Regions from separate parts of the Marinobacter sp. G11 genome, predicted to be linked through region 2. Evidence: predicted binding sites of a transcription regulator. Region 2 holds the regulator's gene; each other region holds the start of a gene.
The links. Region 2 encodes sigma-54, which starts transcription at its own class of promoters, with help from an activator protein. Its sites were predicted from a motif close to ANTGGCATNNANNTTGCTNT; they were not measured.
Positions count from the first base shown of each region.

Region 1: the regulator sigma-54 is predicted to act here: its motif matches at 2,047-2,066, upstream of LWH94_RS12415 (CmpA/NrtA family ABC transporter substrate-binding protein).
Region 3: the regulator sigma-54 is predicted to act here: its motif matches at 8,173-8,192, upstream of glnA (glutamate--ammonia ligase).

Region 1 covers NZ_JAJSPB010000018.1:57,242-67,711, forward strand. The annotation lists gene LWH94_RS12410 (nitrate reductase) at 1-1,713, opposite strand, end outside; gene LWH94_RS12415 (CmpA/NrtA family ABC transporter substrate-binding protein) at 2,189-3,553, shown strand; gene LWH94_RS12420 (ABC transporter permease) at 3,567-4,559, shown strand; gene LWH94_RS12425 (ABC transporter ATP-binding protein) at 4,552-5,412, shown strand; gene LWH94_RS12430 (nitrate regulatory protein) at 5,458-6,756, opposite strand; gene LWH94_RS12435 (NAD(P)/FAD-dependent oxidoreductase) at 7,103-8,332, shown strand; gene nirB (nitrite reductase large subunit NirB) at 8,360-10,470, shown strand, end outside.
Region 2 covers NZ_JAJSPB010000025.1:13,834-24,303, reverse strand. The annotation lists gene mlaD (outer membrane lipid asymmetry maintenance protein MlaD) at 1-338, opposite strand, end outside; gene mlaE (lipid asymmetry maintenance ABC transporter permease subunit MlaE) at 361-1,143, opposite strand; gene LWH94_RS14475 (ATP-binding cassette domain-containing protein) at 1,140-1,952, opposite strand; gene LWH94_RS14470 (KpsF/GutQ family sugar-phosphate isomerase) at 2,091-3,080, shown strand; gene LWH94_RS14465 (KdsC family phosphatase) at 3,081-3,662, shown strand; gene lptC (LPS export ABC transporter periplasmic protein LptC) at 3,659-4,258, shown strand; gene lptA (lipopolysaccharide transport periplasmic protein LptA) at 4,242-4,811, shown strand; gene lptB (LPS export ABC transporter ATP-binding protein) at 4,789-5,514, shown strand; gene LWH94_RS14445 (RNA polymerase factor sigma-54) at 5,648-7,180, shown strand; gene hpf (ribosome hibernation promoting factor) at 7,263-7,565, shown strand; gene ptsN (PTS IIA-like nitrogen regulatory protein PtsN) at 7,661-8,131, shown strand; gene rapZ (RNase adapter RapZ) at 8,166-9,050, shown strand; gene LWH94_RS14425 (HPr family phosphocarrier protein) at 9,057-9,326, shown strand; gene mgtE (magnesium transporter) at 9,413-10,470, shown strand, end outside.
Region 3 covers NZ_JAJSPB010000006.1:23,163-33,632, reverse strand. The annotation lists gene glnE (bifunctional [glutamate--ammonia ligase]-adenylyl-L-tyrosine phosphorylase/[glutamate--ammonia-ligase] adenylyltransferase) at 1-572, opposite strand, end outside; gene LWH94_RS05670 (potassium channel family protein) at 653-1,837, shown strand; gene LWH94_RS05665 (CYTH domain-containing protein) at 1,843-2,703, opposite strand; gene LWH94_RS05660 (porin) at 2,799-3,848, opposite strand; gene dtd (D-aminoacyl-tRNA deacylase) at 4,336-4,791, opposite strand; gene pip (prolyl aminopeptidase) at 4,900-5,862, opposite strand; gene typA (translational GTPase TypA) at 6,121-7,932, opposite strand; gene glnA (glutamate--ammonia ligase) at 8,325-9,728, shown strand; gene LWH94_RS05635 (DUF4124 domain-containing protein) at 9,859-10,386, shown strand.

The DNA.
Region 1 (10,470 bases), on a different contig from region 2:
CACAGGCACCAACCGGGCCCGGCCATCCGGCGTAGGGAACCTGCCGTGCGAAAACAGCCGGCGGGTTTGCATCCAGGCTCCTGGATTACCATCCGTAACCGGCCACTGCACCGGCGCCAGTTCGTCGTACTCCTTGTCACTGAGCTGAGACAACGCCGAAATATTGAACACACGCTCGCCCCCGTTTCCATAACCGGACAACGCAGCATGTTCACGAAAAATATCGGCCGGGGAACGGTAGTCGAAGGCTTGGGCATGGCCAAGGGCCCAGGCAACATCCCGCATAATCTGCCAATCCGGCCGGACCTTCTCCGGCAGGGATAGAAACCGCCGTTGGCGCGAAATGCGACGCTCCGAATTAGTCACCGTTCCATCTTTCTCGCCCCAGCCGGCAGCCGGCAAGAGGATATCGGCAAACTGCGTGGTATCGGTCTGAGCCACACAGTCCGAAACGATCAACGTCTGGCAACGGGACAGTGCCTGGTGAATCCGGTCAGTGTCCGGCAGGCTGACTGCGGGGTTGGTTCCCATTACCCAGAGCACACGGATCTCACCCCGGTGAACCGCCTCGAACAACTCCACGGCTTTATGGCCAGGCCCCTTGGCCATCTGCTCGCTGTGCCAGAAATCCGAGACCCGGAGCATGGCGCCCGGGGTGTCATAATCCATATGGGCTGCCAGGGTATTGGCGAGCCCGCCGACCTCACGACCACCCATGGCATTGGGCTGCCCGGTTAACGAAAACGGGCTCGCACCCGGTAGGCCCACCCGCCCGGTAGCCAGATGGCAGTTAATGATGGCATTGGCTTTGTCGGTACCGGCGACCGACTGATTAATACCCTGGGAAAAAGCGGTCACAGTGCGCCCGGTGTCTGCAAACCACTCATAGAAGCACCGTACATCTTCTGCTGCCAGATCGCAGCCGCTGGCCACCGCTTGCACAGAAGGGGCACAGGACCGGGCGATCGCCAGGGTTTCCTCGAAACCGTTACAGTGCTTTGCAATATAGTCATCCGCCAGCGCTTCATGATCCTGCAGCCAGACCAGCAAGCCGTTGAACAACAGGGTGTCTGTTCCGGGGCGAAGCTGAAGGTGCAGGTCCGCCAGGTCGGTCGTTGCTGTCTTTCTGGGATCGATGACCACCACTCTCCGTCCCTGACGACCTGCCGCACTCATCCGCTGGTACAGCACCGGGTGGGCCCAGGCGGCGTTGCTGCCCGCAAGCACCAGCAAGTCCGCCAGCTCAAGATCCTCGTAGCAGCCCGGGACACAGTCCTCGCCAAAGGCACGCTTGTGGGCCGCAACGGCCGAGGACATGCACAGTCTGGAATTGGTATCCACATGCGGAGTGCCGATAAAGCCCTTGGCCAGCTTGTTGGCAACGTAATAATCCTCCGTGAGCAACTGCCCGGAGAGATAGAAAGCCACCGACTCCGGACCATGCTCCCGCACCGATTCAGAAATGGCCCCGGCTATCCGGTCAATGGCCTCAGCCCACGTCACCTCACGCCCCCCGACCTTTGGCTCCAACAACCGGTTCGGATCCTCCAGCGTCTCGTGCAAGGCAGAGCCCTTGACGCAAAGCCGGCCGCCATTAGCCGGATGCAGGCGATCGCCCCCGACATAGCCGGAGGTGGCCAGCACACCGCAGCCAACACCACAGTAGGGGCAGGTGGTGGCAATAGAGTCCGTTGGAGTGTCGTGGTGTTTCATGCTGTTCCTCGCTTTTAACCAAAAAAACCCGCCTCCCGGGTTCTGTTTCCAGAGCCGGGGGCGGGCTTCGTTGCCTGAGTTGTCTGTCTTTAAAGAAAGCAATTAGGAGGCCAGTGCACGCTTTGATGCGTGTAAGGGCCTTGAATGCCGCATGGTGCGCAGGTTGAAGCCAGGCTGCACCGTTAAAAAGATCCCGTGGAAAGCCTCTCGATTGGTGTTCACCTTGGTGCAATTGTCCATTTTCTGCACCAAAACCACTCCGGCACAGAACCGGGCGCCCCTGCCTGAACGACTAGAGATCCCGCAACCTACTGAAATACATGAATAGTTCCAAATGGCACGGCTTGTGCTGAGTAATTAGTGAACCATCACGACATCACAGCTCTCATTTACAGGCATCGGCGCCTGCTCTCCGGCAACGGAGGCAGGCGCTTTTTTTTGCGCGTCTGGAATGAAAGAACCGAGAGGCATCCCGATGAAGACAGTGAACCATTATGTTCGACCTTTACTGACCGCCACCCTGATCGGTCTGAGTTCCCTGGCCCAGGCCGAGATTGGCCCGGCGGAGAAACCCGACCTGAAGCTTGGCTTCATCAAGCTCACGGATATGGCCCCGCTGGCGGTTGCCTGGGAACAGGGCTACTTCATGGACGAGGGCCTGTTCGTGGAGCTCGAAGCCCAGGCGAACTGGAAGGTGTTGCTGGACCGGGTGATCACCGGCGAACTGGACGGTGCGCATATGCTGGCCGGCCAGCCGCTGGGCGCCTCCATAGGCTATGGCACCCAAGCCGACATCATCACCGCCTTCAGCATGGACCTCAACGGCAACGGCATTACCGTGTCCAACGATGTCTGGGAAGCGATGAAACCGAACCTGGAGATGGAAGGCGAGCGTCTGGCCCACCCGATTTCAGCCAGCGCCCTTAAGCCCGTGGTGGAGCAGACCCGTGCCAATGGCGAGCGCTTCCGCATGGGCATGGTGTTTCCGGTGTCCACCCACAATTACGAACTGCGTTACTGGCTGGCCGCCGGTGGCCTGAATCCCGGCTTCTACGCGCCCCAGCGCGGTGACACCAGCGGCACCCTCGAGGCCGACGTGCACCTTTCCGTAACGCCACCGCCGCAAATGCCGGCCACCATGGAAGCGGGCACCATCCAGGGCTACTGCGTGGGTGAGCCCTGGAACCAGCAGGCGGTGTTCAAGGGCATCGGTGTGCCGGTGATTACCGACTACGAAATCTGGCCCAACAACCCGGAAAAGGTATTCGGGGTGACCGAATCCTGGGCGGAGCAATACCCCAACACTCACCTGCGTTTACTGCGGGCGCTGATCCGCGCCGCTTACTGGCTGGACGAAAACCAGAACGCCAACCGGGAAGCCGCCGTGGACATTCTGGCGCGTCCCAGCTACGTGGGGGCCGACAGGGAAGTCATTGCCAACTCCATGACCGGCACCTTCGAGTATGAAAAGGGCGATGTCCGGGAAGTACCGGATTTCAACGTCTTCTTCCGCTACCACGCCACCTACCCCTATCCGTCTGATGCGATCTGGTACCTGAGCCAGATGCGTCGCTGGGGACAGATTCCCGAGGCGAAATCCGACGACTGGTACATGAAGACCGCAGCCCGGGTGTATCGGGGCGATCTTTACGCCGAAGCCGCCCAGTCACTGATCAAGGACGGCCTGATGACCGCCAGTGACTTCCCGGACTTTGCCCAGGAGAACTTTGAACGTCCAATGCAGGGTGAGCTGATTGACGGTGTACCGTTCACTCCGCGCCAACCCAACGCCTACATCGATCGTTTCAGTATCGGCCTGAAAGGGTCAGAGACACCGTGAGGGAGGGCTAAAAATGACTACGTTAAGTGCAAGAATCGGTCAGTCCATGGCCAGTGGCAGCCGCCAGCTGCTTTCCGGTATGCATCCGCGCGAATGGCTCACGCGGGGCAAAGAGCTGCTGTTGCCGCTGGTTGGTATTCTGCTCTTCCTCGGCTTCTGGCACCTGGCCGCACCGCAGGTGGAAACCTCCCTGGGGGCTTTCCCCGGCCCGGTGCAGGTGTGGGAGCAATCCGGACAACTGTGGCAGGAGCACGCCAGCCAGCGGGAGCGGGCCGATAAGTTCATCACCATGCAGGAGGAGCGTAATGCCCGCATTCTGGCCGACAATCCGCAGGCAGACGTCCGCATCCGGGATTACCCGGGCGCGCCCACCTTTCTCGACCAGGTGGTCACCAGCCTGCTGACCGTACTGGCCGGTTTCGCCCTGGCGTCATTGATTGCAGTGCCGTTGGGCATTGTCTTTGGCCTGAACCGGTACTTCCAGGCTGCGGTGAATCCCCTGATACAGATCTTCAAACCGGTCTCTCCGCTGGCCTGGCTGCCGCTGGTGACCATGGTGGTGTCCGCCACCTATGTCAGTGACGATCCGATGTTCGAGAAGTCGTTCCTGACCTCGATGATTACAGTCACCCTGTGCAGTCTGTGGCCGACGCTGATTAATACCAGTGTTGGGGTAGCCGCAGTGAGTCCCGATCTGCTGAACGTCTCCCGGGTACTGCGGCTGTCATTCTGGACCCACGTGCGCAAGGTGGTTTTGCCTTCGTCGGTGCCGATGATCTTTACCGGCTTGCGGGTGTCGCTGGGTATTGCCTGGATGGTGCTGATCGCCGCTGAGATGCTGGCGCAGAGCCCGGGGCTGGGTAAGTTCGTCTGGGATGAGTTCCAGAATGGCAGTAGCCAGTCTTTGAGTCGGATTATGGTGGCGGTGCTGGCCATCGGGTTTATCGGGTTTTTGCTGGATCGGGTAATGCTGTTAATTCAGAAAAAGGTGGCATGGAATGAATAAGACACATCTGGAACTAACCGGAGTCGAGATGGCGTTTGATACGCCGAAAGGACCCTTCGTTGCCCTGGACAATGTGAACTTGAAGATCCAGAAAGGGGAGTTTGTTTCACTGATCGGCCATTCCGGCTGCGGAAAATCAACGGTGCTTAACATTGTTGCCGGGTTACTGCAGGCCTCCAGGGGTGGCTGTGTACTGGACGGGCATGAGGTAAATTCGCCCGGCCCCGAACGGGCGGTGGTGTTTCAGAATCATGCCCTGATGCCCTGGTTAACGGTGTATGAAAACGTGGAACTGGCGGTGCGGCAGGTGTTTCGCAAGTCGATGACCCGGCAGGAGCGCAAGGACTGGATTACCCACAACCTGGAGCTGGTGAATATGGCCCACGCCGCCAACAAGCGGCCGGGTGAAATTTCCGGGGGGATGGCGCAGCGGGTGGGCATCGCCCGGGCCTTGGCCATGAAACCCAGTGTGTTGCTGATGGATGAGCCGTTCGGGGCGCTGGATGCGTTAACCCGGGCGCATTTGCAGGATTCGCTGATGGAAATTCAGCAGGAGCTGAACAATACCGTGATCATGATTACCCACGATGTGGACGAGGCGGTGCTGTTGTCCGACCGCATTATCATGATGACCAACGGCCCTGCAGCCACGGTGGGGGAGGATCTGCACATTGATTTGCCTCGGCCACGCAATCGCGTGGCGTTGGCGGATGATACCAGGTATGTGCATTACCGGCAGGAGGTGTTGTCGTTCCTGTACGAGAAACAACGCAAGCTGGAGTCTCTGAACAGTCGGCGCGGCAGCAGTACAAAACCCGAAACGCCGGCCAGTAAACATTCAGCCACCGCTTGAGTGTGTGCAGGGGCGGGCTTTGCCCGCACCTGCCTTATCCCGATTTCAGCTTAATACCCCCGCCATGGAGACCAGTGCCCGGGCGACGTCCGGCAGCCGTTTACCCTGGTCCATGGCCAGCTTACGCAGCAGGCGGTGCGCTTCATCGTTGCTGATGTTGCGGTGTTCCATCAACAGCAAGACGGCCTTTTCCTGGGTACGGCGGTCTTCCAGGGCATCTTTGGCACTCTGCAATTCTTCGGACATCTGACGCAGGCGGCGGGTCTGTTCCTGAACCAGGTCAAAGATGGATCGGCCTGATTGCTGCCCGACACCTTCCCCGGCCCATGCGTCGGCGGTTCCGGCATCTACACCGTTATCGCAGACCACCAGCACAGGCGTTGGTGAGGCATGCCGTTGTTCCAGCGAGGCCAGCAGGGTTTCCTGGTGAGCCAGGGAGTGGCGGGCTTCGGTGTAGCGTTGAACGCAGCGATGGTGAAAGGCGCTCTCCACCGAATCCTCAATCTTCTTCAAATCGTCCATACGGTCGGTCATCAGGTTAAACCAGCGGTCGGCCATCTCGTTATCCAGGGACTTGTAACGCCCGACCGAGACGGCCGTCTGTCGCATCCGCTCGATTTCCAGTTCCCGCGGGTGAGCGCGCAGGGCTTGCCAGAGCGACAGGCTGTCTTCGTTAGCAAAGCCGATAAACACCTCAAAGCACCGTTCCTGTGCTTCAACCAGGTGCATCATGCGCCGGGACAGTGCGTTATCGAAGTGCCCGCTGGAGAATCCCGCCGAGCCTGCGGCCCTCTCCTGACCGCAGTATTCCTTGCCATTCATCACATGCACCATGGCTACCAGCAGGCCGGCGATAGAAGGCTCGGCCACGGTTTCAGCCGCCTCGAAAACCACGGTAATCAGTTGATGAATACTGTCGCAAAACCACTCCGTGGCCTCCGAGACACTGGCCACCTGTTCATTCACTCTCTGCCGTAACCCCGGCAGTTGATCGAGGCTGTGCAAGGCGCTGGCGATGTGCCCGAGCAGAGGGCTGCTGACCGGATGGGTGGTGAGATCCTCCTGAATGTCTGCCAGTGCCTGCCGGAAGGTGGCGGCCAGTTGGTCGTTCTCGCCGGCCATGAAGGTCCGTTCCCGGGCAAAGCGCTGGCAACCGGACCCCAGATAAAGGTTGGTGGCACCACGCTCCCTTTGCAGGCCATGGACCAGGTTGCCAACGCTCTGCACCAACCGCCCCATCTGCAGAAAGTATTCCAGGTTACGGATCTCACACTGCCGGGAGGCCATCAGGAATTCCGCAGCCGTCGCTGGCGCGGTCACATGGGCATGGCGTTTGTTGTTCATGGTGCAGCTCCTGGTGTCATTACACAATTTGTTCCTGTCTGCCCGGTATGCAGCAATTTACAGGCCACCCCTTCCGGCCCAATCATCGTGCACCTCGCCCCATCCCGGGGCACCCTTTTCACTCTAACCACCCCGTCTCCTCCATCGATTTACTGTAACTCATTGAATAATAATGGCATGGAAAGTTGGCACGAAGATCGCTAATCCTTAATCAAGGACGACTGTCCCGGCCATGGAATCAGGCCGGACCATCAGATCATTGTTGTTGGCATTGGTGCCGGACCATCTGTTCTCTTCGGAGAGCATGATGCTCCGGCTTTTTTCGTTGCTGTAGGAGTTCAATTCCATGGAACACACACAGGACAACCCGCTGGTGATCTGCGGCCACGGCATGGTCGCGCAGCGGCTGCTGGAGCAACTGGTAGCCCAGGGGCATCCGTTCAGCCGGATTGTGGTGTTTAACGGTGAGCCCTTCGCTGCCTACAACCGGATCCAGTTGTCGTCATTACTGGCTGATCAGATTCAGGAAACCGATCTGGAACTGAAACCCTGGCAGTGGTTCCGGAAACACAGCATTGAGGTGCACCAGCACGAGCCTGTCACCCATATCGATCCGGGCCAGCGCCAGGTAACAACCGCCTGTGGCCGCATTCAGCCCTACCACACGCTGGTGCTGGCCACCGGAGCGCGCCCCTCCCGCCCTGGCCTCCCAGGTGAAGACCTTGATGGCGTGATGAACTTCCGGGATCTGGCCGACACCCGCACGCTGACCCGGCAGGCTCAGGCACACCGGCGGGCCGTGGTCATCGGCGGAGGGTTTCTGGGACTGGAGGCGGCCGAAGGGCTGCGGGCCCGGGGCATGAAGGTTACGGTTCTGCACCGCAGCGGCCACCTGCTCAACCGCCAGCTGAACCCCATCGCCGGCGATATTCTGCGGCGTAGATTACAGCAACGGGGGCTGAATATCCGAACCGGCACCTCGCCCGTCTCCCTGCTCGGCAGGCATCAGGTCCGCGCCGTGGAAATGGGCGACGGAACGGTTCTGCCCACTGACCTGGTGGTTATTGCCACCGGTATTACACCTAACAAGGGATTGGCCGCTGACGCCGGCCTCACCTGTGACCGGGGTGTTCGGGTCGATCCGCACCTGATGACGTCCAGCCCGCATGTCTACGCACTGGGTGAGTGCTGCCAGTTTCATGACCACACCTTTGGCCTGGTCGAGCCGGGTTACGAGCAGGCGCGCATCCTCGCACAGCATCTTTGCCAGGCGCCGGGCGCCGGGACATTCGAGCCCGGAGAGGTGGCCACCCGCCTGAAGATCAGTGATCTGCCGATTTTTTCCTGTGGCCGGATAGCCCCGGGTGAACACACCGAACTCATTGAGTGGCAGGACCGGACACGGGCCGTATACGGCCAACTGCTGGTGGATGGCAACCGGCTGACCGGGGCCATCCTGCTGGGCGACACCACCAACAGCCTCTGGTACAGCCAACTGATTCGCTCCGGCGCCAACATTTCCCGCTATCGGGACACCATCGCCTTCGGCAAACCCTATTGCGACGCAGCGGCCTGAGCCGTTGCCATGAGAGAGGACAACACCATGAGCAAACAAACCCTGATCGTGATCGGCAACGGCATGGTTGGCCATCACTTCCTGGAGCAATTCACCCAGTCGCCGGCTGCCGGGAGTTTTAACATTCTGGTGTTCGGGGAAGAGAAGCAACTGGCCTACGACCGGGTGCACCTGTCGGAGTACTTCAGTGGCTCCACCCATGCCGACCTGGCCATGGGCACGGCAGACTGGTACAGGGAACAGGGCATTGACCTTCGCCTGAATGAGCCGGTTACCGCCATCGACCGGGACGCCCGGGTGATAACCACCGCCAAGGGCGTCTATCCCTATGACGAACTGGTACTGGCCACCGGCTCCTATCCGTTTGTACCGCCGATTGAAGGCAACGACCGGGACGGATGCTTCGTGTACCGCACCCTGGACGACCTGGACGCCATTCAGGCCAGCGCCCAGTCTGCAAAAACCGGCGTGGTGGTGGGCGGCGGTCTGCTGGGGCTGGAAGCGGCGAATGCCCTGAAAAGCCTCGGCCTGCAGGCCCATGTGGTGGAATTCGCCCCGCGCCTGATGCCGGTGCAGCTAGACGATCAGGGTGGCGCCCTGTTGCGTCAGAAGATCGAGGACCTCGGCGTACAGGTGCACACCGAGAAAGCCACCACCGCCATCGTGCCGGGAAGCGGTGCGCGGCTACGGATGAATTTCTCGGATGAGAGCCATCTGGAGACCGACCTGATTGTGTTCTCCGCCGGCATCCGCCCCCAGGATACCCTGGCCCGGGCCTGCGGTCTGGAGGTGGGCGAGCGCGGTGGCATTGTGGTCAACAATCAATGCACCACTTCCGACCCGAATATTCATGCCATCGGCGAATGCGCACTCTGGAATAACCGCATTTTTGGCCTGGTGGCGCCGGGTTACACCATGGCCCGCACGCTATCAGCCGAGCTGAACAAAGACGCCAGCGCCGCCTTTACCGGCGCCGACATGAGCACCAAGCTCAAGTTGCTGGGGGTGGATGTGGGCTCCATTGGCGATGCCCACGCCCAGACCCCGGGTGCACGCAATATCCGTTTTCACGATGAGCAGGCCGGCCACTACCGGCGCATGGTGGTGAGCCAGGACGGCAAAACTCTGCTGGGCGCCATTCTGGTGGGCGACAACGGCCCCTACGACACCCTGCTGCAATACGCCCTCAACGGCATCGAGCTACCGGCGAACCCGGAAGCGCTGATACTGCCGGAAAGCGAAGGCGGCGCCCCGGCCCTGGGGGCCGATGCCCTGCCGGATACCGCGTCCATCTGTTCCTGCCACAACGTCACCAAGGGCGATATCTGCGGCGCCATTGACGCCGGTTGCACCGATCTGGGCGGAGTGAAGGCCGAAACCAGGGCCAGCACCGGCTGTGGTGGCTGTGCCGCTTTGCTCAAAAAGGTGGTGGACAGCGAGCTGGAAAAGCGTGGCGTAGAGGTGTGCACCGACCTTTGCGAACACTTCCCCTACACCCGCCAGGAGTTGTTCCACCTGGTGAAAGTGAACGGCATCCGCACCTTCCGGGGCCTGCTCAAGCAATACGGCAAGGGCCAGGGCTGTGATATCTGCAAGCCGACTGTGGGTTCGATTCTGGCCACCTGCTGGAACGAGCACATCCTGGCCACGGACCACGTGCCGCTGCAGGACACCAACGATACCTTCATGGCCAACATGCAGAAGAACGGCACTTACTCCATCGTGCCACGCATTCCGGGCGGCGAGATTACCCCTGAAAAGCTGATTGTGCTGGGCGAAGTGGCCAGGGAGTACGATCTGTACACCAAGATCACCGGCGGGCAGAGGGTGGATCTGTTTGGCGCCACCCTGAGCGAACTGCCGGAGATCTGGGAAAAGCTGATTGCCGCCGGCTTCGAAACCGGCCACGCCTACGGTAAATCCCTGCGCACGGTGAAGTCCTGCGTCGGCAGCACCTGGTGCCGCTACGGCGTGCAGGACAGTGTTGGCATGGCGATCACTCTGGAGAATCGCTACAAGGGCCTGCGGGCGCCTCACAAGGTGAAGATGGCGGTGTCCGGCTGCACCCGTGAATGCGCGGAGGCCCAGAGCAAGGATTTCGGGGTGATTGCCACGGAGAAGGGCTGGAACCTGTACGT
Region 2 (10,470 bases):
TCAATGTACTGATCTCCCAGCAAACCGGATGTACGTATTACTGCTGCACTGTCCGCCGGAATGTTGTCAATATCGGCATCGATCGCCAGCACTACCCGGGCCTGAAAGGTTTCCGTATCCAGCTCGATGGATTCGATGGCACCGATGGTTACACCAGCCATCGACACCTTGCCCCGGGGCGCCAGGCCGCCGGTGTCATTGAAGTTGGCATACAGGGTATAGCGATCACCGGCCGATTTGGGTGACAGGCCACTCACCTGCAATGCCAGGAACAGCAAGGCCGCCAACCCGGCGATCATGAACAGGCCTACGATTACTTCTGTGGTTCTTTGTGCCATTGCAGGCTCCCTGAAAATTGGATCAGAAATCGCCGAACATGACGGCGGTCAGGACGAAGTCCAGCCCGAGCACCGCCAGCGATGAATAGACAACAGTCTTGGTGGTGGCAGAGCTGATGCCGGCGGAGGTGGGTACGCAATCGTAGCCCTGGTACACCGCAATCCAGGCACAGACAAACCCGAACACCACACTCTTGATAACGCCGTTAAGCACGTCATCCACAAAATCCACTGACGACTGCATATTGCCCCAGAACGCGCCTTCAAACACACCGAGCCAGTCCACACCCACCAGCATGCCGCCCCAGATACCGACCACCGAGAAAATCATGGCCAGTACCGGCATGGCAATAAAGCCCGCCCATAGCCGCGGTGCTATCACCCGGCGCAGGGGGTCGACGCCCATCATTTCCATACTGGATAGCTGTTCGGTAGCTTTCATCAGGCCAATTTCCGCGGTTAACGCCGAACCGGCCCGGCCGGCAAACAGCAACGCCGTTACCACCGGCCCCAATTCCCGTACCAGTGTAAGCGCGATCATCTGGCCAATGGCGGCCTCAGAGCCGTAATCACTGAGAATGGTGTAGCCCTGCAGGCCCAGCACCATGCCGATAAACAATCCGGAAACCACCACGATAGCCAGCGACAGAACACCGACAAAATACAACTGGCGCAGCAACAGCGGAAAACCGATGGCTGGCCGGGGAAAGCCTGCCAGAACGCCTACCAGGAAGCGCCCGGACCGGCCAACGGAAGACACCACATCCAGCCCGCCACGGCCCAGGGCGGCAATACGGTCAATCATAGCGCGCCTCCGCTTACCCCGAAGTCTGCTGCGGCGTCGCTGGCCGGATAATGGAACGGCACCGGGCCATCGGGCTGGCCGTTCAGAAATTGCTGCACGCGGTCAGAGGGGTGCTGGCGCAGCTCCTCCGGGGTGCCCTCTCCGATCACTTTACCGTCTGCCAGGATGCAGGCGTAGTGGCAGATACTGAGGGATTCCGGCACATCGTGGGACACCAGCACGCTGGTCAGCCCCATGGAACTGTTCAGGTCCCGGATCAGTTTGACCAGTACACCCATGGCAATGGGATCCTGCCCCGCGAAAGGCTCGTCGTACATGATCAGTTCCGGGTCCAGGGCGATACTGCGGGCCAGTGCGACCCGGCGGGTCATGCCGCCGGACAGTTCCGATGGCATCAGTTTGCGGGCACCACGCAGGCCCACAGCTTCGAGCTTCATCAGCACGATGTCGCGGATCATGTCTTCCGGCAGCCTGGTATGCACCCGCAGCGGGAAGGCCACGTTTTCATAAACGCTCAGATCGGTGAACAGGGCGCCGCTCTGGAACAGCATGCCCATTTTTTCCCGCAACCGGTAAAGGTCTTTGCGCTTGAGGGCCGGCACATTGTGGCCGGCCACGGTAACCTGCCCGGAATCCGGCCTTAGCTGGCCGCCGATCAGGCGCAAAAGCGTGGTCTTGCCCGTGCCGCTGGGGCCCATAATGGCGGTGATCTTGCCCTTGGGTATATCCAGCGTTACGCCGTCGAAAATGCGGCGACCACCTCGGGAAAACACCACATCCTTAAGTGTTATGTAAGCAGATGACTCCATAATCCATCCTTCTCGGGGAGCGCCTACATTAAGACAAGAGGATCATAAATGATATACTTGCCAGCCAATCGCTCACGGCCCCGGATGGTAGCCGGGGCAGCCAAACCGAGCAAGCGGACAGAGGGAAAACCAGCCGAGATGACAGACTCCAATTCTTCAGGTGGCCAGGACTACCGCACCTCTGCCCTGCGGGCCATCCGCATCGAACGGGAAGCTATCGAAGCCCTTGAAGGCCGCATTAACGGCGACTTCACCCGGGCTTGCGAGGTCATCATGGCCTGCAAGGGCCGCGTGGTGGTGACCGGCATGGGCAAATCCGGCCACATCGGCAACAAGATTGCCGCCACCCTGGCCAGCACCGGCACTCCCTCATTCTTTGTCCACCCCGGCGAAGCCAGCCACGGCGACATGGGCATGATTACCCCGCAGGATGTGGTCATTGCCATCTCCAACAGTGGCAGCACCAGCGAAGTGGTTACCATCCTGCCCCTGATCAAGCGCATGGGCGCTCCGCTGATCAGCATGACCGGCAACCCCAACTCGGTCCTGGCCAAGGAAGCCATCGCCAACCTGGATGTCAGCGTCGCTATTGAAGCCTGCCCTCTGGGGCTGGCGCCCACATCCAGCACCACCGCCACCCTGGTGATGGGCGATGCACTGGCCGTTGCCCTTCTGGAAGCCCGCGGCTTCAGCGCAGAAGACTTCGCGTTTTCCCACCCCGGTGGCAGCCTGGGCCGGCGCTTGCTGCTGCGGGTCTCCGACATCATGCATTCCGGCGACGCGATTCCGAAAGTCTTCGAGGATGTCAGCCTCAGCACCGCGCTGCTGGAAATCACCCGCAAGGGCCTGGGCATGACCACGGTAGTGAATACAAAGGGCGAACTGACCGGCATCTTCACCGATGGTGACCTGCGCCGTACCCTGGATAAATCCGTGGATGTGCACACCACTGTCATCCGGGATGTCATGACCCGCCACGGCAAAACCATCCGCGCCGACCACCTGGCCGCCGAAGCCCTGAACATGATGGAAGAACTGAAGATCAACGCCCTGCCGGTCACCGATGAAAACGGCCAGCTGACCGGCGCCATCAACATGCACGACCTGCTGCGCGCGGGGGTTATCTGAATGACCGGCATGGTTCACCCCCTGCAAAACCAGTGGAACGACGCACTGAAAGCCAAAGCCGCCGCCATCCGCCTGGTGGCCTTTGACGTAGACGGCATTATGAGTGATGGCCGCCTGTACTTCAGCGCCGGCGACGACGAGCTGAAAACCTTCAACATCCTGGATGGCCTGGGCCTGAAACAGCTGATGCATGCCGGCATTACCGTGGCGGTGATTACCGGAAGGCGCTCGCCGCTCACCGAAAAGCGCATGAACGACCTGGGCATCAGCCACCTGATGCAGGGCCGGGAAGACAAGCGGGTGGCCCTGCAGGAACTGGTGGCTGACATGGACATTACCGCCGGGCAAATCGGCTATATGGGCGATGACCTGCCGGACCTCCCTGCCCTTCAGTACGCGGGCCTTGGCATCAGCGTGCCCAACGGCCACTGGCTGGTCCGCCAGCATGCCGACTACTGCACACAGGCAGCGGGCGGTCAGGGCGCGGTGCGCGAAGCCTGCGAACTGATTCTCTGGGCCCAGGGCCAGCTAGAAAAAACCCTGGCCCCCTACCTGGCCGAATCACAGGACGACCGGGCATGATCCAGCGGTTCTTTTCCTCACAGGCCGGCAAGCCCTGGCTGCGCACCCTGGCCCTGGCGGCTACGGTTGCCGCCACGGTTTACCTGATGTGGCAAAGCGGCGAGCCACCGGTACCCGATCCCGAAGCGGCACAGCTTCGGGGCCCCGCCGAGCCGGACGGCTTCGTGGTGGGCGCCGACTACCGGGCCTGGAATGAACAGGGCACCCTGGAAATCCACATGACCAGCCCCCGCATCGAGCAGTTCGATCACGACAGCAGCGCCAGGATGACAGACCCGCGCGCCCGCCTGTTCGGCGAGGGTGAGGCCGAACCGTGGATAATTGAAGCTGATGCAGGTAGCCTGCTGCAGTCTCAGGGGCTGATGCACCTGGAAGGCAACGTGACCGTACTGCGCACCAGCGGCGACTCCCGGGCCACGCTGGCCACCGAAGCGCTGACCCTGGACAACAACGAAGGCACCGTTTTCACCGACCTGCCGGTAACCATTACCGAGCCGTTCGGTACCACCCAGGCCACCGGCATGAAGGCCTGGATTGATCAACGCATACTGGAACTCAACTCCCGGGTGGAAGGGCAATATGAAACCGTCAGGTAAGCTCCGTTTTTATCCGCCGGCGCTGCTGGCTGCCGCGCTGATGCTGGCCGCCCCGGCGATGGCCTTTGATATGGACTCGAACACCCCCATCCAGGTGAGTGCCGACTCCGCCCGGCTGGATGACAGCGCCGGCGTGGCCACCTACACCGGCGACGTGGAACTGGTGCAGGGCCGCACCCGGCTGGAAGCCCAGCGCGTTGTGCTGTACCGGGACGACCAGGGCCTGAGCCGCATTGAAGCCAGTGGATCACCCGCCCATTACCGCCAGCCCTCCCGGGAAGGCGAAGGCATGACCAATGCCAGCGCCCTGAACATTACCTGGGCCGCGAAAGACAACCAGCTGACCTTCGAGCGCCAAGCCGTCATCGAACAGGCAGGCAACACCTTCAAGGGTGACGTCATTCATTACAATACGGTCAGCCGGGTGGTCACCGCCGAGGGCGGCAATACAGAAACCGGCGGTTCCGGCCGGGTCGAAATGGTCATCCAGCCGCGTAACACCGGCCAGTCCAGCAACGGGGAAGGTTCTGATGGCAGTACTCAGGGCCAGTAATCTGGCCAAAAGCTACAAGCAGAAAAAAGTGGTCCTGGATGTTTCCCTGGAGATCCGCTCCGGGGAAATCGTCGGCCTGCTGGGCCCCAACGGCGCCGGCAAAACCACCTGCTTTTACATGATCGTAGGCCTGGTGCCGGCAGACCGGGGCCGCATCACCATCGACAGCCAGGACATCACTCCGCTGCCCATGCACGGCCGCGCCCGCAAGGGTATCGGTTACCTGCCCCAGGAAGCCTCGGTATTCCGCAAACTCACCGTGCGGGACAACATCATGGCCATCCTGGAAACCCGCAAGGGCCTGAACCGGGCCGACCGGGAAGCCAAGCTGGAAGAGCTGCTGGAAGAATTCCACATCACCCATATCCGGGACAGCCTCGGCATGGCCCTGTCCGGTGGCGAACGTCGCCGGGTGGAAATTGCCCGGGCCCTGGCCATGGAGCCTGCCTTCATCCTGCTGGACGAGCCCTTCGCCGGGGTAGACCCCATTTCCGTCAGCGACATCAAACACATTATCCGGCACCTGCGGGATAAGGGCATTGGCGTACTGATTACCGACCATAACGTGCGGGAAACCCTGGACATCTGTGAGAACGCCTACATTGTGTCCGGCGGCCACATCATTGCCTCCGGCAACTCCGAGGCCATCCTCGCCAACCAGCAGGTAAAAGAGGTGTATCTGGGGGACGAATTCCGCCTTTAAGCGGAGCGCCCCGCCCTTTCACCGAGGTCTGATTGTGTTGCAGAACGGTAACAAGTAAACTCGGCAAAGATCTTGCAAGGAAATTCGATTTTTTACCGGGATACCAGTCTGTTATGGATCTAAAGCCATGGTTATGAAAGCCTCGTTACAGCTAAAACTGGGCCAGAGCCTGACCATGACGCCCCAGTTGCAGCAAGCCATCCGCCTGTTGCAGCTTTCTACCCTCGATCTCCAGCAGGAAATCCAGCAGGCGCTGGACTCCAACCCCATGCTGGAAACCGCCGAGGACGACGATCACGGCCCGGACGACACCACCGAACCGCAAAGTTCTGACGACCAGGATAACGAAACCGCCAGCGCCCAGGATGACAACGCCCCGGAAAGCAGTAACGACTGGGACGAATCCGAAAACGGGCCGGACTGGAACTCGGAAAACGACATTACCGACACCATTCCTGACGACTTGCCGGTCGATACCGCCTGGGAAGATATCTACCAGACCGCCCCGGCCAGCGCTGCGAAAGACGACGACGAGAACGACTCGGACTTCGAAACCCGCAACTCCCCTGCGGAAACCCTGCGGGATCACCTGGAATGGCAGCTGAACCTCACCCCCCTGAGCGAACGGGACCAGGCCATCGCCCACGCCCTGATGGACGCCGTGGACGACCGGGGCTACCTCACCTCACCACTGGACGAAATCCACGCCGGCCTGCGTGAAGACAGCGATGAAGACCCGCTGGACCTGGATGAGGTAGAAGCCGTGCTGCACCGCCTGCAGCATTTCGACCCGCCCGGCGTGTTTGCCCGGGACCTTCAGGAGTGCCTGCTGATCCAGCTGAACCAGTTGCCACCGGACACCCCCTGGCTGCGCCAGGCGCGCCAGGTTGTCACCCAGTTCCTGCACCTGCTGGGTAACCGTGACTACGCGCAGCTGCTGCGCCGCAGCCGGTTGAAGGAAGACCAGTTGCGGGAAGTCCTGGCCCTGATTACCAGCCTGAACCCGAAACCGGGGGATGTGATTGATCACGGTGATACCGACTACGTAATCCCCGATGTGATCGTGCGCAAGCATGAAGGCCGGTGGCGGGTGGAACTGAACCCGGAAATTGCCCCGCGCATCCGGGTGAACGCCAGCTACGCCTCGCTGATTCGCCGGGCCGACAGCAGCGCCGACAACACCTACCTGCGCGACCAGTTGCAGGAAGCCAAGTGGTTCATCAAGAGCCTGCAGAGCCGCAACGAAACCCTGCTGAAAGTGGCCACCCGCATTGTCGAGCACCAGCAAGGCTTCCTGGACCAGGGTGAGGAGGCCATGAAGCCCCTGATCCTGTCGGACATCGCCCAGGCCGTGGAGATGCATGAGTCCACCATCTCCCGGGTAACCACCCAGAAGTACATGCACACACCCCGGGGCATCTTCGAGCTGAAGTATTTCTTCTCCAGCCACGTGGGCACCGCCGAAGGCGGGGAGTGTTCCTCTACCGCAATTCGTGCCATGATCAAGAAACTGATTGCAGAGGAAACCCCGAAAAAGCCGTTGAGCGACAGCAAAATTGCGGCCATGCTAGGGGAACAGGGTATCAACGTGGCCCGGCGCACCGTGGCCAAGTATCGGGAGGCCATGCACATACCTCCTTCGAACGAACGCAAACGACTGGTTTAACGTTTACCAAATAATCACCGGGGCACGAAGCCCTGGCACTCAGTCCGGCGGAACGCCGGCATGATGACAACAGGAGACGCCAATGCAACTCAACATTTCAGGCCATCACGTAGAACTGACCCCTGCACTGAAGGATTACGTCAACACCAAGTTCGAGAAGCTTGAGCGCCACTTTGACCACATCAGTAACTGTCAGGTGACGCTGGAAGTTGAGAAAGTTCGCCAGATGGCCGAAGCTACCCTCCACGTTGTGGGTGGCGAGGTTCACGCAAAGGCTGAAAACGAGGATATGTACGCGGCAATCGATGCCCTGGTGGACAAGCTTGACCGCCAGATCCTCAAGCACAAGGAAAAGAACGTAGACCGGATGCACGGTAACGGCTAAGCGCCTTCAGGCGCAGGCTACCGGGTAATTCAATCGAACGAGCTGCGGCAGGGCTACCGGCCGCAGCCTTTTTTTTACGGGTTCACAGTTAATCCATGAGCGATACATCCCTGACCATCGACAACATCCTGGCCCCGGCACTGACGCTGTGCCAGGTACCGGCATCCAGCAAGAAACGGGTGTTGGAGTTTATTGCCGAGCGGATTCACTATCAGGACGAGACTCTCAACGATAACGACATCTTCAACAACCTGGTGTCCCGGGAGCGTCTTGGCAGCACAGGTATCGGGCAGGGTATCGCCATACCCCACTGCCGCCTGGAAGGCCTGGATCGGGTAATCGGAGTGTTGATGACCCTGGCCGAGCCGGTGGACTTCGATGCCATCGACAACCAGCCGGTAGACCTGGTGTTCGCCCTGGTTGTGCCCAAAGAAGCCACCAGCGAGCACCTGGAGCTGTTGAGCCAGCTTGCCGAACGTTTCAACGACAGCGCATTCTGCGAGCGCCTGCGCAAATGCCAGGATGCCGACTCCCTGTATAAGGGCATGACCACCGACAGCCAGTAACCGAGGGCTGTCAAAGTACGGGAGAAGCCTAACCATGAAGCTGATCATCGTCAGTGGCCGGTCCGGGTCGGGCAAGAGTACGGCACTGCACGTACTGGAAGACCTGGGGTTCTATTGCATAGACAACCTGCCCATCGGCCTGCTGTTTCCCCTGACCCGGGAAGCCGTGGCCCACGAGGCCCCCGGCCGCCTGAAGAAAATGGCGGTCAGTATCGATGCCCGCAACCTGTCTGGTGAACTGGCCAATTTCGAGGACATCTACCAGCGGCTGGGTGATACCGGGATCGAGATCGAAATCATCTTCCTGGATGCCGACGAGCAATCCCTGCTGCAACGGTTCCACGCCACCCGGCGCAAGCACCCCCTGAGCGACGACAAGACCTCCCTGCGCGAAGCCATCAGCAACGAGAAACAGCTGCTGGAACCGCTGTCGAAGCTGGCCGACCTGTATATCAACACCACCGGCCTATCCATGTACGAGTTGCGCGACATGGTGAAACAGCGGGTGGCCGGCCGCAAGGAACAGGAAATCGCCCTGCTGTTCCAGTCATTCGGTTTCAAGCACGGCGTGCCGGTGGATTCCGATTATGTATTTGATGTGCGCTGCCTGCCCAATCCCTATTGGGACACCAGCCTGCGCAAGCACACCGGCACCGACCAGCCGGTGATCGATTTCCTGGAGCGGGAACCCCTGACCGGGCAAATGGTGGACGACCTCACCGGTTTCCTGAACACCTGGCTACCGCCCTTTGCCGACAGCAACCGCAGCTATATGACCATTTCCATCGGCTGTACCGGTGGCCAGCACCGGTCGGTGTATGTGTGCGAGCAGCTGGGAGATTACTTTCGCACGCAGTACCGCAACGTGCAGGTGCGCCACACCGAGCTGCCCCACCTGCAAGCCCGGGGGGAGATCTGAGCCGCCATGATCTGCCGCCCCATCACTATCATCAACAAGCTCGGGCTGCACGCCCGGGCGACCAACAAGCTGGTGACCACCGCCTCCCGGTTTGACAGCAAGATCACCCTGAAGGCCAAGGGCCGGGAAGTGGATGCCCGCAACATCATGCAGGTGATGATGCTGGCCGCCAGCCAGGGTACCGAAGTGGAGCTGGCCGCCGATGGCCCGGACGAACAGGAAGCCATCGACGCCCTGGTTGCACTGATCGACGACTATTTCGGCGAGGGTGAATAAAACTTCGCCATTCACCTACAAGTCTTCCTCACCTGTGTAACCTAACTCCGCTATAATACAAAGGTTTTCTGATCGCAGGTGGTTTCATGACCGACATTCTGGAAAAAAGTCAGGCCCGACAGCGGCTTCGCTCCCTCAGTGAGGCCCTCGACAGTGGTGCCCTCAAACAGGTAGCGCGCATCCTGAATGGCGGCCTGAGCCCCAGTGATATTGCCCACCTGCTGGAATCTTCCCCGCCACGGCAGCGGGTTTTGCTGTGGAAGCTGGTCGACAAGCAACTGGAAGGTGAAGTCCTCCAGTACATGTCGGACGACATCCGGGCCGACTTCCTGAGCGAGTTCAACGCCCAGGAACTGGCCAACCTGCTGGAAGACTTCGAATCGGACGACCTGGCCGACTTGCTGCAGCAGTTGCCGGATACGGTGATCCAGGAAGTCCTGGATACCATGGACGAGCAGGACCGGCAGCGGGTAGAGGAAGTACTCTCCTACCCGGAAGACACCGCCGGTGGCCTGATGAACACCGATACGGTGACGGTGCGCCCGGACATCACCATTGACGTTGTTCTGCGGTACCTGCGCCGGCACCGTACCCTGCCGCCGATGACCGACAGCCTGATTGTGGTCAGCCGGCGCGACGAATTTATCGGTATTCTGCCCATTACCCGCATGCTGGTATCCAATCCCGGCGCAACCGTGCGGGAGGTTATGGATACCGACATAGAGCCGATTCACGTCACCCTGTCCGACACCAAGGTTGCCACCCTGTTCGAGCGCTACGACCTGATCTCCGCGCCGGTGGTGGATGAAAGCAACCGGCTGCTCGGCCGGATCACCATCGATGACGTGGTCGACGTTATCCGGGACGACGCCGACCATTCCCTGATGAGCATGGCCGGCCTGGATGAAGACGAAGACACCTTTGCCCCGGTGATGAAAACCACTAAGCGCCGGGCCGTCTGGCTGGGCGTAAACCTGATTACCGCCTTTACCGCCTCGGCCGTCATCGGCCTGTTTGAAGAAACCATCTCCAAGGTGGTGGCCCTGGCGGTACTGATGCCTATCGTGGCCAGCATGGGCGGTATTGCCGGCAGCCAGACCCTCACCCTGGTCATCCGCGGCATGGCCGTGGGCCAGATCAGCGG
Region 3 (10,470 bases), on a different contig from region 2:
AAGAACTGCTGGTTATCCAGGGCCCGGCGGCCACCTTCGGTTTCCCCCTTGGAGGGAAAGGCAAAGATCAGGTCGATATCCGAGGAAACGTTGAGCTCCCGACCGCCCAGCTTACCCATACCCAGCACCACCATTTTCTGGGGCACATGGGCACCGGTCACCGGGTCGCAACCCATGGGGGTACCGAACTCCTCACAGACCTTTTCATAAAGCCAGCTGAGAGCGCCATCAATGGCCACATCGGCAAAGGCGCTGGTGGCCAGCATGGTTTCGTTCAGGTCTGCCCAGTTCATCAGGTCACGCCAGATAATGCGGAACTGGACTTCCCGGCGGTACTGGCGAAGGGCGGCGTGCAGCGATGGCTCGGAATCAACGGTTGCCAGAAAATCGCCCCAGCGCTGTTTCAGCCACGCTTCTGTAGTCGGCTCGGTCAGCGGGCGGGCCTTAGCGGCAGCCTGAACCTGCTCCGGATAACGTTCCAGCGTCTGGGCCAGAAACACACTGCGGGCGCAGGCCTCGGCAACATCCGCCTGTGACAGCTCCGCTGGTAACGAACCCATAGGCTCAGACATAACGCAAACCCCTGTCTCTCTGATATATTTCCGGTACTGTATAACGAACTTGCCACGGACTGAACAGGCAGCCCCACTCCATGATGCGCAATCGTCGCCCGCTGAACCCGGAACACTCGCAGCCACACCTCCCAATGGGAGGGCTGATCCGCCAACGTATCAGCCGGCTATTCCTGACACTGGGAGCCCTGGTTTCCGCGCAGATCCTGATCCTCTGGGCTGTAGAGCCTTTGAGCTTTTTCGAAGCCGTGTGGCTCACAATGACCACACTGGTCACCGTAGGCTATGGTGACTACGCGCCGGTAACCGCCATCGGTCGCATCAGTACCGTGGTGCTGATGTTTGTAACTGCCATCACCCTGCTCACGCTGATTGTCAGCGATTATATTGAATACCGGTTCTACCGCCGTGAACGAATCCTCTCCGGACGCTGGATTTACAACATGAAAGACCACATCGTAATCATCAACACCCCACGCACCGGTGGCGAACAATACTTCATGCGCTTCGCCACCCAGATCCGGTCGATACCGGAATACCACACAGTCCCGATCATGTTGCTGACCCGGCAGTTTCCCGGCGGCCTGCCGGCAGAGCTTCGGGATTGTGGCATGGTGCACTTCCACGGTGCAGGCAATGATCCGGAAGCGCTGAAATCCGTCCACGCTGGCAGCGCCAGGCACGTGATTGTGCTCGCGGCCGACGAGTCCGATCCTTTCTCCGACAGCCTGACCTTCGATATCGCACACCGGCTGGCAGAGTCCAACCTTGGCGGCAAAACCACCGTGGAATGCGTGAGTGATGCCAACCGGGATCGCTTCAAGGCCCTGGGGGTGAGAACCATCATCCGGCCGGTTCGAACCTATCCGGAAATCATGGTGCGCGCCGTGGTGGCGCCAGGTTCAGAGAAAGTGCTGGAAGACATGTTCAACTACGAGCGTGACCACCCCCACCGCTATGATCTGGAACTGGACGACCTGACCTGGGCTGATATCGTCAGCGCCCTGGTTCGCCACGGCATTGGCACGGCACTGGCTTATATCGACCACGAAAATGAAGTGATCTGCCATCCGGAAACCAACAAGGAAGTGGAAGGGAAAGGACTGATCGTACTGGTGCGCTCAACGGAAACACCGGAAGTTTCCGTGGTGGAAGAAGCGTTGGATCGCTACCGGGACTTTTTGGCCCAGTGGCGATCCATGCACGAACAAAATGAGCAAAAGGCCGCGGCAGAGGCTGCCGCTGAAAAAGAAAGCGGTTCCTGAACCGCCTAGCCGACAAGGGCTAGTGCTAACTGCAACCGGCCCAATTCCGGGAATTTTTGAATCAAGTCATCGGTTGTGGTGCCGGATTGGAGCGAATGATTGAGCTCTTGCCACTCCTTATCAAATCCGGCTGCGCTGGCCGCTTTAGTGATCGCACCTAAAGCGCTTGGAGGCAGCTTGACTGACTCACCGGTCAGCCAGCTTACGCTCAGCGTATGCAGCAGCTTCGTTACCGATAAGGGCTCACTGGAAACGAGAATCCCGGGACGGTAAATACCCGCAAGAAAATACCCCTGCTCAGCCTTGCTGACCAGGTTGAGGAACACCGGAACTTCGCAGGCAAGCGCCTTCGCCCAACGCATCAACTCGCCCGGTTCGCCGGCTTTTAGCTCGAATTCCACCTCGTGCAGCGGCAGCGAACGACCGCCACCTAGAATTTCCCCAGAATCGACTGCCACTTCGATAACACTGCTGCCGGATTTCAGCATCACCACCTGCCGCTGGAAGTTGGTTTCGAACGCCAGCGCAAGTGCTGACAGATCGACCAACCCTTGCAGGGGCGTTTGCTCCAGCAGCGATAAATCCAGATTCGGACCAGACAGTTCCCACTCCCACTCCTCACGGCGATGGGCGCCATCCACAAACTCGCCCTTGGTTTTCAGGGTCTGGATAAACCGGTCACCTGCCTGCCGCACCCGCAAGGCGGCCTTAGCACGGTTAAGGGCGGCGTCCGGGGTGTCGAAGTAGCGATTGATCAGGGGCTTGCGCGGGCCTTCACTCGCTTCCGGCCTGGCCAGCAACCACTCAAGGGCTTTGGCTTGGGCAGACTCAGACAAGGTGAGTTTGATTTCGAGCTCTGTGGCCATGGGGTTCTCCGGTAAAAAATGAGTGGCCTTAAAATACAAAAGCCGGTGACCTGAGTCACCGGCTTTTGAGACTACTTGATTAGCTGGTTAGCTGATCAGAAGTAGTAAACGGCACCAAGTGCCAGAGTGGAGCGCTCATCACCTTCGGCGGCAAATGAACCAACTTCGTAATCTTTATCGGCATCAGCGCTGGAAATATAGCCTTCAACATACACGTACATGTTGCTGGACAGGTTATGCAGAGCCTGAATGGTGATGGTATCGTTCTTATCACCAGTCACGTCATCATCTTCCATCTGGTAAGCCAGGGCAAACTGGTTTGCACCCAGAGTATATACACCCATTACACCAAAGATGTCGGAATTGTCTTTGCGAGTCTGATACTCACCAATCAGAGTCAGATCATCCATACCGTAAGTGGCAGACAGGCCATAGCTATTCTCGTTGTCTCCAGCAGATCCATCATTCGAGTCCATCGCGAAAGCGAGCTTCAGAGCATCAACTTCATAAGTGGCTGCCAACTGATACGGGAACGACTTCTCGCTGTTATCTGACTGCTGATCAATTGCATAGCCAGACGGGGAGTTAGCATCAACCACAACAACGTCACGAGTTGCGGACTCACTATCGCCATTAACTTGAACTGCAGCACCCAGAGTCAGGCCACCAAACGACGGAGATTCATACTGAATCAGATCGCCTTCGCCGGTGTCATAGTTTCCAAAGATATCAGAGCCAACTTCGTGGAAGTTGCCAATGATGACAATATTGCGCTCGTACAGAGAGTCGTCAGAACCAACCCAGACTTTACCGAAGTTGTCGCCCTGAACCCCGATGTAGGCTTCGTCAAGACCGTCGATACCGCTGCTCTCGCTCTTATCGTCGGCGTTGATGCCTTCCAGCTCGAGCTTCAAGAAGCCTTTGATGCCAGGAGCAATTTCATGCTCATGCGCAACACCAAGTGTGGTGCCATTGTCAAAATGCTCAAGGCCGTTGAACTTTTGTCCAGCTTCGTTCTCGACATCGTTGTATGTCAGAGCATATTGAATATTACCGTAAACGGTCGGCAGGTTGCTTTCCTGGGCCAGAGCAGCGCCAGAGAAGGTTGCGGCTGCAATAGCAGAAGCAAGAATAGTTTTTTTCATGTTGCGTCTTCCTTTTTGAGTTAACTCAGGTTTTCGACGGGTGTAAGCCCCGATTTTTACTGGCAAATCCAGCAAATGCCGGCTTTACCGGAACCCCGATCAACCCCCATTTATTTCCAACAGGGGGCCGACATTTCTTCTTTTTATCTGGCCGGGAAAGCCCCGAACCTTAGTTCTCAACCACTTACAGAACTTTGCTAAAGTTCAGCGTGATGAACCTGTTTTAATACAATGTTTGCATTTTTGCAAATTTTCACGGGCTAATTTTTAGCCTTTTTTGGTCAGGAAGCAAAGTTCTTTATTCCTCAATGGCTTGACCACAGATTCCGGTTTTATCTACCAAAATCAGGGCCAGAACCCAAAAACCGCTTCCAGAACAATCAACTAACGCAGTCCGAGCTAGCAAAACCACAAGCCGGCTCAAACATTACCTTATCTACCGCCCTTTTGTGAGGCGCCAGATACAACTCTGTCACATTTCTGTGCACTAACCCTTTTTGCCGGTTTCCAGCATGAACGTGACAGGGCCGTCATTTACCAGGGCCACTTTCATGTCTGCACCGAACTGCCCTTCCCCAACACGACTCTCCCCAAGCTCAGCACGGGCCCGGGCCACAAAATTCTGATACAGGGAATTGGCCATATCCGGCGCAGCCGCCAGCGAGAACCCCGGGCGGGTACCGGAGCCGGTATCGGCGGCAAGTGTGAACTGGGGAACAATCAGCAGGGATCCGCCGGAGTCCTGAACATTAACGTTCATCCGGCCCTGCTCGTCGGGGAATACCCGGTAAGAGAGGATTTTTCGGCACAAGTCCCTGGCCTCATTCTGTGCGTCGTCCTTTTCTACACCCAGCAATAACAGAAGCCCCGGCCCGATGGCCGAAATCTTTTCGCCATCCACCGTTACACTGGCTTCGGAAACGCGCTGGATCAGTCCTTTCATTCCATCCCTTGGCAAGATTAGCACAGGGTTAAAAATCAGCAACGCGCAGGAGTGTATAGGGCCATCGGCGGGGCCGCAAGCCCTTGAAGGCCAATAATAAGTCTATGCTCAACCGGCGCTGGGCAGGCTTTTCGCCACTACCTCTTCTACGCCCCGCAACAGCGCATCCACAATAGCCGGCTCGGATGCGGAATGGCCGGCATCCCGGATAATATACAGCTCGGCTTCCGGCCAGGCCTGGTGCAGGGCTAGGGCATTATCCAGCGGGCACACCATGTCGTAACGGCCGTGCACAATTACCCCGGGGATATCCGCCAACCGACCCGCGTCCCGCACAATCTGACCCGGTTCCAGAAAGGCGTTGTTCATGAAGTAGTGGCACTCAATGCGCGCCAGGGCTATGGCGACATGGGGGTGGCCGAAATGCTCCACCACCTTGGGGTTCGGATGCAGGGTGGCGCAACGGCCTTCCCAGATCGACCAGGCCTTGGCCGCCTGAATCTGCTCCAGTTCATTGGCGCTGGTGAGCCGGCGATAGTAGGCCGTCACCATATCACCGCGCTCAGCTTCGGGAATCGGAGCCAGGAAATCCTGCCAGTAATCCGGAAACACCCGGCTCGCGCCTTCCTGATAAAACCACTGAATATCTCGCGGCCGGCACAGAAAGATACCCCGCAACACCAGCCCGAGTACCCGCTCCGGATAGGTTTCGGCATACACCAGGCTGAGCGTGGAGCCCCAGCTGCCGCCAAACAGCAACCAGCGGTCAATGCCCAGAAACTGACGAATGGTTTCCATATCCTGAACCAGCTTGTCGGTGCTGTTGCCTTCCAGCTCCGCCAAAGGCGTGGAACGACCAGCGCCGCGCTGGTCCATCAGGATAATCCGGAAGCGCTCGGCATCGAAAAACCGCCGATGGTAATCCTCACACCCACCACCCGGTCCGCCGTGAACCACAAGCACAGGAATGCCATCCGGATTGCCGGATTCTTCCAGGTACAACTCATGGGGCTCATCTACCGCAAGGCGATGACGGGCGTAGGGTTCGATGTCGGGGTAGAGGTTCAGCATGACGAACTCCGTTTCAGGGATAACGGCAGTCTAGCTGAGATGGACAGGGACAATAAAGGAAGGATTGGTTTGCCACGAAATCCACTAAAGGACACGAAAGAAACTCAAAAGAAAAAGATTATTTTTTTGCCACGGACACTCACGGAATTACACGGACAACTGCCAAAAGCATTTTTGTCCGTGAGGGTCAGTGAGTGTCCGTGGCCAATCAGTTTCTTTTTTTCGTGTTCTTTCGTGGTTTTAGTGGCAAAAAGTCTTTTACTTCTTACCCGCGCGCTTACGCTCGTTCTCGGTCAGAAGCTTCTTGCGCAGACGGATCGACTTGGGCGTGACTTCTACCAGCTCGTCGTCGTCGATGAACTCCAGCGCCTGCTCCAGGGTAAACTTGATGGGCGGCACCAGGCCGATCACTTCGTCTTTACCGGAGGCACGCATGTTGTCCAGCTTCTTGCCCTTGGTGGGGTTAACCACCAGGTCGTTGTCGCGGCTGTGGATACCACAAAGCTGGCCTTCGTAGATTTCCTGGCCCGGGTCCAGGAACAGCTTGCCACGGCTCTGCAGGGTTTCCAGCGAGTAGGTCAGCGCAGTGCCAGTAGCCATGGAAACGATAACACCGTTCTGGCGGCTGGTTACGTCACCCATCTTCACCGGGCCGTAGTGGCTGAAGGTGGAGGTCAGGATGCCGGTACCGGAGGTCATGGTCAGGAAGGTGTTCCGGAAACCGATCAGGCCGCGGGCAGGAATGGTGTATTCCAGGCGGATTCGGCCCTTGCCGTCCGGGATCATGTTGGTCATGTCACCCTTACGCAGACCCATCTGCTCCATGATCGCGCCCTGGTGCTGCTCTTCGATGTCGATGATCACGTTTTCGTACGGCTCTTCCTTCTGGCCGTTTACTTCCTTGACCACCACTTCCGGGCGGCCTACGGCCAGCTCGAAGTTTTCGCGGCGCATGTTCTCGATCAGAACCGAAAGGTGCAGTTCACCACGGCCAGACACCTTGAACTTGTCCGCTGAATCGCCTTCTTCAACACGGAGTGCCACATTGTGCAGCAGCTCTTTTTCCAGGCGCTCTTTGATGTTACGGCTGGTCACGTATTTCCCTTCTTTACCGGCAAACGGCGAATCGTTTACCTGGAAGGTCATGGATACGGTGGGCTCGTCAACGGTCAGCGCCGGCAGGGCTTCTACGTTAGAGGGATCACACAGGGTGTCGGAAATGAACAGCTGGTCCAGGCCACTCACGCACACAATGTCGCCAGCCTGGGCTTCTTCAACCTCTACACGCTGCAGGCCGGAGTGGCCCATGATCTTCAGAATACGGCCGTTACGCTTCTTGCCGTCGGCACCGAGAGCCACCACCGGCGTGTTGGTTTTCACTTTACCGCGCATGATACGGCCGATACCGATTACACCCAGGAAGCTGTTGTAGTCCAGCTGGGAGATCTGCATCTGGAACGGGCCGTCCATGTCAACAGAAGGCGCAGGCACGTGGTCAACAATCGCCTGGAACACGGCGTCCATGTTGTCCTGGAGGTCTTCATGGTCCATACCGGCAATGCCGTTCAGGGCGCTGGCGTAAACAATCGGGAAGTCCAGCTGCTCGTCGGTGGCACCCAGGTTATCGAACAGGTCAAAGACCTGGTCTACAACCCAGTCCGGGCGCGCACCCGGGCGGTCGATCTTGTTCACGACCACAATCGGGCGCAGGCCCGCTGCGAAAGCTTTCTGGGTAACAAAGCGGGTTTGCGGCATGGGGCCGTCGATGGAATCCACCACCAGCAGCACACTGTCTACCATGCTCATTACCCGCTCAACTTCGCCACCGAAGTCAGCGTGGCCCGGGGTGTCTACGATGTTGATATCGTAGTCCTTCCATTTCAGCGCGGTGTTTTTTGCCAGAATGGTAATGCCACGCTCTTTTTCCTGGTCGTTGGAGTCCATAACGCGCTCGTTTTCGAGCTCTTTACGGTCCAGGGTGCCAGACTGGCGCAGCAACTGGTCAACCAGGGTGGTTTTACCGTGGTCGACGTGGGCAATGATGGCGACGTTTCTAAGCTTATCAATCACAACGGGTATCCTGCAGAAATTAGCGGCGCGCAGTATATCGAAAAGTCCATGTCGATAATATGAAGAATAGTGCCTAATATGTAACCAACCCTTCCGGCGCACTGATATCAGGCAATCCACCGGTTTTCGCACCAAAGTGGTGCGCTATTCTGGTGCATTTCCGGGCCGGCCGCCGTACACTTTTGCACACACAACGCACCAAAGCCTTGCCACTGCGCTGTTGTGGCGCAGTTACACAAAACTGGCAAGGCACTTGCTTAGTGAGGAGCAGCCGTAATTGAAAGGTAAGGGCCAAAGGCTTCTGGTAAGCTGCCTACACCTGCAAGAGATCGGGCCTCAGCACACTGAACGATCCGGCACAACGAACACGAAATCACTACGGAGCATGCACAATGTCCAAGACGATTGATTTGATCAAAGAACACGAAGTCAAATGGGTTGACCTGCGCTTCACCGACAGCCGCGGTAAAGAACAGCACGTTACACTGCCTGCCACTGAAGTAGACGAAGACTTCTTCGCTGACGGCAAGATGTTCGACGGCTCTTCTATTTCTGGTTGGAAAGGCATCAACGAGTCCGACATGATCCTGATGCCGGTTGACGATACCGCCGTGCTGGATCCGTTCACCGAAGAAACCACCATTAACATCACCTGCAACATTGTAGAGCCGACAACCATGCAGGGTTACGAGCGCGACCCCCGCTCCGTTGCCCAGCGCGCAGAGGAATACCTGAAGTCCACCGGCATTGCCGACGGCGCCCTGTTTGGCCCGGAGCCCGAGTTCTTCATCTTTGACTCCGTGAAGTGGAAGACCGACATGCAGGGCTCCATGTACTCCCTGCACTCCGAAGAAGCCGCCTGGGTATCCGGCGAAGACTTCGACCGCAACAACATCGGCCACCGCCCGGGCGTAAAAGGCGGCTACTTCCCGGTTCCGCCGGTAGACAGCCTGCACGACCTGCGTGGCGCTATGTGTGCGGCTATGGAAAACATGGGCCTGACCATCGAAGTGCACCACCACGAAGTGGGCACAGCCGGCCAGTGTGAAATCGGCGTTGGCCCGAACACCCTGACCCGCAAGGCAGACGAAGTTCAGATTCTGAAGTACTGCGTGCACAACGTAGCCCACGCCTACGGCAAAACCGCCACCTTCATGCCCAAGCCGGTCGTGGGTGACAACGGTTCCGGCATGCACGTACACATGTCCCTGAACAAAGACGGCAAAAACCTGTTTGCAGGTGACAGCTATGCCGGCCTGAGCGAAATGGCCCTGTACTACATCGGCGGCATCATCAAGCACTCCAAGGCCATCAACGCCTTCACCAACCCGGCCACCAACAGCTACAAGCGCCTGGTACCCGGCTTTGAAGCCCCGGTAATGCTGGCCTACTCTGCCCGTAACCGTTCCGCTTCCATCCGGATTCCGTACGTAAGCAGCCCGAAGGCACGCCGTATCGAAGTGCGCTTCCCGGACCCGGCAGCCAACCCGTACCTGGCCTTCGCCGCCCTGATGATGGCCGGCCTGGACGGCATTCAGAACAAGATCCACCCTGGCGATGCCATGGACAAGGACTTGTACGACCTGCCGAAGGAAGAAGCCATGAACATCCCGCAGGTAGCCACTACCCTGCAGGAGGCGCTCGATTGCCTGGCAGAAGACCACGAGTTCCTGACCCGCGGTGGCGTGTTCACCGAAGACATGATTGCCGGCTACATCGACCTGAAACGTGGCGAAGTTGAGCGTATCAACATGACCACTCACCCGGTTGAATTCGAACTGTATTACTCCTGCTAAGCCACTGCACCAACTTGGTGCAGACCGGTAGCAACAAGCCCCGCCCCGTGCGGGGTTTTTTGTATCAGCCGTTGAAAACCCCGCCAGCGGCGCCGATAATCGAGGCAGTTGATCAATGCAGGCCTTTATTATGAAAACACCTCTCGCCCTTGTAACCGGATTCTGTTTACTGGCCGCCGCCGGCGCCCACGCAGAGGTGTACCGGCATGTGGATGCCCAGGGCAACGTCACCTTCTCAGACGAGCCGATGCAGGGCAGCGAAACCGTAAAAGTAAAACCGGTGACCACCATCACCCTGCCCAAACCGGAAGTGGTGCGGGAAACCGACCAGCTTCGGCAAGAAGTCCAGAAGGAAGGCGCCAACTACGACAGCCTCACTTTTGTGCACCCGAAAAATGACCAGGCCTTCCACAGCGGCAGTGGCGACGTCACCTTTGAAGTGCGCAGCACCCCCGGCCTCAAGCGTGGCCACAAATACGAAATCACCCTCGACGGCCAGCCCGTAGGCCAGAGCTCCTCCGGCTCGGTAACCGTGAACAATATTGACCGCGGCACCCATCAGGCTGGCGTGCATATCGTGGACGAGCAGGGCGTTCAGGTGAAAACCGGCCCCGGCATCAGCTTTACCGTTCATCGCCCGTCTGTCCTGCGCCGATAACACATCAGCGGTAGCACCCGGAATTAGTTGCACCAATTTAGTGCATACGCACCACATTAACGCCATACTCTGGGCAGCGAAGGG